One region of the Rhizobium sp. BK112 genome, then DNA from elsewhere that is predicted to be linked to it. Evidence: riboswitches for the same ligand, from Rfam matches in the RefSeq annotation. Region 1 holds a riboswitch; each other region holds the start of a gene.

What was found. Region 1 has a riboswitch for cobalamin ahead of bluB (5,6-dimethylbenzimidazole synthase). Riboswitches for the same ligand answer to the same signal wherever they lie in the genome.
Region 2: another riboswitch for cobalamin. It lies ahead of FHT75_RS19670 (CbtB domain-containing protein); the one in region 1 lies ahead of bluB (5,6-dimethylbenzimidazole synthase).
Region 3: another riboswitch for cobalamin. It lies ahead of nrdH (glutaredoxin-like protein NrdH); the one in region 1 lies ahead of bluB (5,6-dimethylbenzimidazole synthase).

The regions. Positions count from the first base shown of each region.
Region 1 is NZ_JACHYZ010000009.1:206,954-209,148, forward strand. Features, by position in the region: gene FHT75_RS23930 (MFS transporter) at 1-340, opposite strand, end outside; cobalamin riboswitch at 537-725, shown strand; gene bluB (5,6-dimethylbenzimidazole synthase) at 766-1,455, shown strand; gene FHT75_RS23940 (DUF2865 domain-containing protein) at 1,459-2,195, opposite strand, start outside.
Region 2 is NZ_JACHYZ010000007.1:24,096-26,290, reverse strand. Features, by position in the region: gene FHT75_RS19675 (histidine phosphatase family protein) at 145-699, opposite strand; adenosylcobalamin (AdoCbl) riboswitch at 788-930, shown strand; gene FHT75_RS19670 (CbtB domain-containing protein) at 944-1,153, shown strand; gene FHT75_RS19665 (CbtA family protein) at 1,267-2,013, shown strand; gene FHT75_RS19660 (hypothetical protein) at 2,063-2,195, shown strand, end outside.
Region 3 is NZ_JACHYZ010000027.1:21,129-23,323, reverse strand. Features, by position in the region: gene nrdE (class 1b ribonucleoside-diphosphate reductase subunit alpha) at 1-552, opposite strand, end outside; gene nrdI (class Ib ribonucleoside-diphosphate reductase assembly flavoprotein NrdI) at 531-935, opposite strand; gene nrdH (glutaredoxin-like protein NrdH) at 949-1,170, opposite strand; cobalamin riboswitch at 1,451-1,677, opposite strand; gene FHT75_RS34900 (heavy metal translocating P-type ATPase) at 1,917-2,195, opposite strand, start outside.

The sequences.
Region 1 (2,195 bases):
CCCGGACCAAAAGCAAGCGGCTGACAGGCGTCATCATCGAGCCGCCGGCGCCCTGGATCAGCCGCGAGATGACAAAGGCCGTGATCGAGTTGGAGAAAGCGCAGGCGACCGAGCCGATCATGAAGACGAAGATCGCCATGCGGAAGATGTTGCGCGCACCGAACCGATCGGACATCCAGCCGCTGATCGGGATGAAGATCGCCAGTGCCACGAGATAGCTGGTAACGGCGAGCTTGAGCGCGATCGGCGAGGTGCCGATATCGGCTGCGATCGCCGGCAGGCTGGTGGCGATCACGGTCGAATCCATCTGTTCCATGAACAGGGCGACCGCAAGGATCATGGGCGTGAGGCGGGGCACGGGCAACCGGGATGCTGCGAGGGACTGTATCGTCCATACGCCTTCGGTGGTGATAAGGCCATAGAAACTATGGATGAAGGAGCTTGTCGAGCCGCTTCAAACCGACGCGGGAGGGTGCGTGGCTCAACGTGGTTCCCGACTGCGTCCTCGGGCCGGCTTGCCGTCGCCGCGCTTTCCTGAAATAGATGCGCCGTCAGGTGCCCGCCATCAACGCGGGAGAATCGGGAATCCGGTGCAAGGCCGGAACGTGCCCAACGCTGTAAGGCCGACGCTTGCCGCTTCATCTCGCCACTGGCTTCTCGCCGGGAAGGCTGCGGCAGACGGATGACGCCGAGTCAGAAGACCGGCCTGGCAAGATTGACCGATCCGCGCGGACGGCGGGCGGTTGCGTTGTTGGGGATTTGACGATGCGACCCTTTGATGAGGATGCCCTTTCGGCGGCGTCCGGTTTTTCCTTGGCCGAGCGCGAGGCCGTCTATCACGCGATCAAGACGCGGCGCGACGTTCGCAGCCAGTTCCTGCCCGATCCCTTGCCTGACGATGTCGTGGAGCGGCTGCTGACGGCCGCCCATCATGCGCCCTCCGTCGGCTTCATGCAGCCGTGGAATTTCATTCTGGTGAAAAGTGCCGCGGTCCGGGCGCGCGTCCAGGACGCCTTTGTGAAGGCCAATGAGGAGGCGGCGCTGATGTTTACCGGCGAGCGGCGGCAGGCATACCGCTCCCTCAAGCTCGAAGGCATCACCGAGGCACCGCTCGGCATAGGCGTGACCTGCGACCCCACCCGCAGCGGCAGCGTGGTGCTGGGGCGCACCCACAATCCCAGGATGGATAGCTATTCCACAGTCTGCGCCATCCAGAATCTCTGGCTTGCGGCGCGGGCGGAAGGGGTCGGCATCGGCTGGGTCAGCATTTTTCGCGAAGGCGATCTGAAAAGCATTCTCGGCATACCCGAGCATATCGAGGTGGTCGCTTGGCTCTGTGCCGGTTTCGTCGATCTGCTTTATGACGAGCCGGAACTGTCCGTCAAAGGCTGGCGGCAGCGTCTGCCGCTCCAAGAGCTCGTCTTCCATGACGGGTGGGGACGCAACGACCCGTAGCAATCACTGCTGTTGAGGCTGCGGCCCCGGCGTTGCCGGATTGGCGAGGTCTATCGAGCCTTGATCACCGGCAAGGAATTGCGGGCCGACCTGGCGGACCTTGTTCTGCACGGGATCGTAGGGGCGCTCCGGGACGGATGGTTGCGGTGGGGCTGCGGCAGCATCCTTCGCCGTGGGATTGGTGCGGATGGTGGTGATCGAACCTTGTTGCGGCGGTTCGCTTGACGGCTGCTTGCCGCGCATCTCATCGTAGTAGGCGGTGAGATTGCAGGCGCAGGAGGACTTTTCCCCCGGCGTGCGGTTCTTGTAGGCAAAGGCGTTTTTCATGGCGCTGTAGGGCGTGCCCGTTGCGACCGAGATCATGTTCGAGGCTTCGGTGCTCGTCACGTCACGATAGAACAGCTCGGTCTCGATACCCGGGCACATCTTGGCGCACGTCTGGGCGTCGCGGCCGAAATCGACCGAAGTGGCGTTCGAGCTGATCGGGAAGAAGCCGCCGTCGCAGGTGCGCACGCACATGGTGCTGACCGGCGAGAGCATTTCGGCCCGCGGCAGGCCGTAGCGCGGATCGACCTCTTCACCGCCGCCGAGCGGAATGAAGGTATCGGTGCGCATCGCCTGCTCCTCGATGCTCGGGGCGGGGTCGGCGGCGTTGCGATCGCTCGGGGCATAGAAGTTTTCGCTGTTGCAGCCATTGAGATCGAGCGCGGCGATCAGTTCACGGCGTGTCCCATCATCGC
Region 2 (2,195 bases), on a different contig from region 1:
GACGCGATTTGCTTGTGTAAGGCTGGATATGATCAGGACTCGCTAAAGCATCGGTCCGAAAATCGGAATCGATTTTCGGACAGCGCGATGCGAGGATTGAAAGTGTCCGAGCGTCCTTGTGCGTCCGAAAGGACGCACGGCGCTCTAATGCTGGAAGCGCAGAGACCAGCGTCGTCCATTGCTGGTCATGCGAATGACGGCGAGCGGCTCGATGTCGCTCAGCCAGAAAGAGGAGAGCGGCGCCTGAAGCACATGGGCGACCGCCGCCCGGATGACGGCTGCGTGACTGACGGCGATCACATGGCCGCCGAGGGCGGATTCGCTCTCCATCCAGTCGGCGACGCGTGTTCTCAAATCAAGAAGGCTCTCGCCGCCATGCGGGGCCGCTTCCGGATCGCTCATCCAGGCCATGAGGCTCTCAGGCTCTTCCGCCTCTATCGCGGCGATCGATCTGCCGGCCCAGCGGCCATGGTCGCAGTCGCGAAGCGCCGGATCGATCCGGGCTTGGAGGCGGAGCGCGTCAACAGTCTGGCGGGCGCGCAAAGCGGGGCTCGTGGCAACGCGATCGGCGCGGGGCAGGGCGGCCATCCTGTCGGCTTCTTCCGCCGCCTTGCCTTCCAGCGGTTCGTCGAGCGGGAACAGGGCCTTGCGGCTCGCCATCGTCGCGCCGTGGCAGATCCAGGTGAGGCGCGTATTCACGGTCGTTCTGATCTCCCGGAGTGCGGCTGTAGCGGCGCAGGACGGCCCTTGGCCGGCTTGTGAAGTTTCGTTGACAGTCTCTTCGGCGTGCAGATATAACCGTGCTGTTGCGGGTTTGGAAGCCGGTGGAAATCCGGCGCGGTCGCGCCACTGTGACCAGCGTGTCGAAAGCTCTTCGCGCTGGAAGTCAGACCCTACTGCACAAGCACTCTTTCGACTGAACGCGTCATTCCCGGAGGAATACATGTCTGACACCACTTTTGCGCCCGTCGCGGCACCGGCGCCGATCCCCCTGGGAGAGATCCTGCCATGGGCGATCTTCGGTGGCCTGCTGATGCTCATCGTTCTCTATTTTGTCGGCACCGAGGAAGGCGCGATGGCGCTGTTCAACGGGATGTATGTGCACGAATTCGTGCATGACGGCCGTCATCTCCTCGGCTTTCCCTGCCACTAAAGCGCGTCGCGATCTTTCAGATTCGCGCCTCACTTTAGGTCTTTGTTTTCGCATGTCGTTATCGCAAAATCGCTGCACACTTTTGCGCGACATGCTTTAGGGGAGTTCCTGACATGGTTGGAAATCTTCTGCTTCGCGGCATGCTCGCGGGCCTGATTGCTGGCATCCTCGTTTTCGCTTTTGCGCATATCTTCGGCGAGCCGCTGGTCGATGCGGCGATCGCCTTCGAGGAGGCGAGTGCCCAGGCGGCCGGTGAAGCTGCCGAACCTGAAATCGTCAGCCGCGCCACGCAGGCCGGTCTCGGCCTTTTCACCGGCGTCATGGCCTACAGCGTTGCCGTTGGCGGGCTCTTCGCTCTCGCCTTCGCTTTCGTGCACGGCCGTTTCAGCAGCCTTTCGGCGCGCGGCACCTCGGCCGTCATCGCCATTGCCGCCTTCGTGGCGATCGTCCTCGTTCCCGGTATCAAGTATCCGGCCAACCCGCCGGCGGTCGGCAATCCCGATACGATCGGCGTCAGGACCGAACTGTTCTTCCTGATGATCGTCGTCTCGCTCGCCGCGCTGATTGCCGCGGTGGCGCTGTCGCGCCGCCTCGCGGGGCGTTTCGGTCTCTGGAATGGCGCGATCATCGCCGGAATCGCTTATCTCGTCTTCATCGGCGTCGTGCTCTATCTGCTGCCGCCGATCAACGAGGTGCCGGAGAACTTCTCGGCGATGGTCCTCTGGCGGTTCCGCACGACTTCGCTCGGCATGCATGTGATCCTCTGGACAACCTTGGGCCTTGCCTTCGGAGTGCTGGCGGAAAAGCGGCTTGCCGTTAAGGACGGGCAACGCGGCCGGCCGGCAACGGCATTTCACTGAACGCATCGAAGGGCGCCGCTTGCCGGCGCCCTGAACTTTTCGGGCGGCCATGACAAGCAGCAGAACCATACCACTCGTGTCGACGGCGTTTGCCACCGCCGTCTTTTTTTGTGTGGTTGCTGGAAGCGCTCTTGCCCATAGCCCTAGCGGCGGCGGCAGCCATACCGGACTGGATATTCCGG
Region 3 (2,195 bases), on a different contig from region 1:
GAAGGTCGGCGTCGCCGGCTGGAAACGGCCGGAAATGATCTCGTCCACCATGTCGCGGGCAAGGCCCTCGTCGCCGCGCGCAAGCGCCAGCGCCACCATGCAGATGCGGTCCTCGTAGCGCTCGAGATAGCGCTTTCCGTCGAAGGTCTTCAGCGTATAGCTGGTGTAATATTTGAAGGCGCCGAGGAAGGTCGGGAAACGGAATTTCCTGGCATAGGCCTGGTCGAACAGGTCTCGCACGAAATTGAAGGAATACTGGTCGAGAACCTCCTGCTCGTAATAACCCTCGGTCACGAGGTAATCGAGCTTTTCCCTCAGATTGTGAAAGAACACCGTGTTCTGGTTCACATGCTGCAGGAAATACTGCTTGGCCGCCAAACGATCCTTGTCGAGCTGGATCCGCCCATCCTCGTCATAGAGGTTCAGCATGGCGTTCAGCGCGTGATAGTCGAGCGTTTCCGCCGCTTTCAAAGGGCGTTGGCCTGCGGGATGAGCAAAAGTGTTATGCGGTTTTGCGCCCGCATCCCGCGTCAGAGTTGTTCCCGTGTCCAAAATCGTTCCATCCCGTGTTTGACGTTGGCGACGTCGTCTTCCGTGCCCATGAGCTCGAACCTGTAGAGGTACGGCACCAGGCATTTCCGCGAGACCACGTCGCCGGCGAGCCCGTATGTCTCGCCGAAATTGCTGTTGCCCGCGGCAATCACGCCGCGGATGTGTCCTCGGTTTTCCGCATCGTTCAAGAAACGAATCACCTGCTTGGGAACGGCACCCTTGCCGCCGTCGCCGCTATAAGTCGGCACAACAAGCACGAAGGGTTCGTGGATATGGAACGCGTCAACGCCACCGGTCGGAATGCGCGCCGCGCGCAGTCCGAGCTTGGCGACGAACCGATGGGTATTTTCGGATCGGCTGGAATAATAGACGATCAACCCCACCGCTTGTCCTCACTCAGGAGAGCGCGCTGATCATGTCGGGGCGGAAGCCCGCCCAGTGCTGCTCGCCGGCGATGACGACAGGCGCCTGCATGTAGCCGAGGCTGCGGACCCGATCGAGCGCTTCGGCATCCTGCGAGATATCGACGATGTCATAATCGACACCCAGACGGTCGAGGGCGCGGTAGGTGGCAGTGCACTGGACGCAGGCAGGCTTGCTGTAGACGGTAATGGTCATAGTATTCCTCGTGACGACGCGATTGGGACGCAGGACATCGATCGGAAATCTCTCGATATCCGTCGAAAAGGCTCTGTATTTTGCAGCTATGCGGCTCGTTCAGCCGCCGGGCGCGACGTGCCCTTTATATTGCGCGGGTGGCAGCCTGAATTGAGATACTGACATGACTTCACCCCGAAGTGGCTCAATGCGAAGGTTTCAGGGGCGGAGGTTCGGGCCTGCGAAACGCGATGCGGAGATCCCCGCAGCCATGCAAACGCGACCTTCCGGACACCCCGCCCGTGGACGTTTTGTTCGAGGCAGGTCTCCTGGCTCACGGGTCGATGCACCCTGCCCCAGCCTTCCCGGAGCATCATGCTCCAGTGACCTGAAATCGGACAGTTGCTCACCGCTTACAGTTGCGGGGGCAGCTCCGGCATTGCCGCGCCATGATGGCGAAGCGCACCGAATTCCCGTCTTAGCCATCGATCCTTACGAATCGATGGAACCTCGAACACTAGATATAGTACGCCAATCCAAATTCGCGTCAACGGATGGTTTGTGCGTTGCGTTACGACAGGTTTGAAATCGCTACATTCCTGTGAAGAACATGGATAACCAAAGCTTAAAGACAGCAGGCTGTGGAGAAGCCCCACGAGGGGAGCCGACCTATGACCGGTCCAAAGATTTCGATTCGAGATCAGGCCCGAATCGTCGATGGGACATCCCGCCGGTGACGGGCGCCGGAGGATGAAGTCGGGGAATGCTTATATCTTTATCCGAAGCAGCCGCAGCGCGTTGATCGTCACCAGCACAGTGGCGCCGGTATCGGCGAGGATCGCCGGCCAGAGCCCGGTAATGCCCATGATCGTCGTCACCAGGAACACCGCCTTCAGCCCCAGCGCGATGCTGATGTTCTGCTGGATGTTGCCCATCGTGCGTTTGGAAAGTTCGATCATCCGCGCCACGTCGCCGACGCGTCCGTGCAGCACGGCGGCATCCGCGGTCTCCAGCGCCACATCGGTGCCGCCGCCCATGGCGATGCC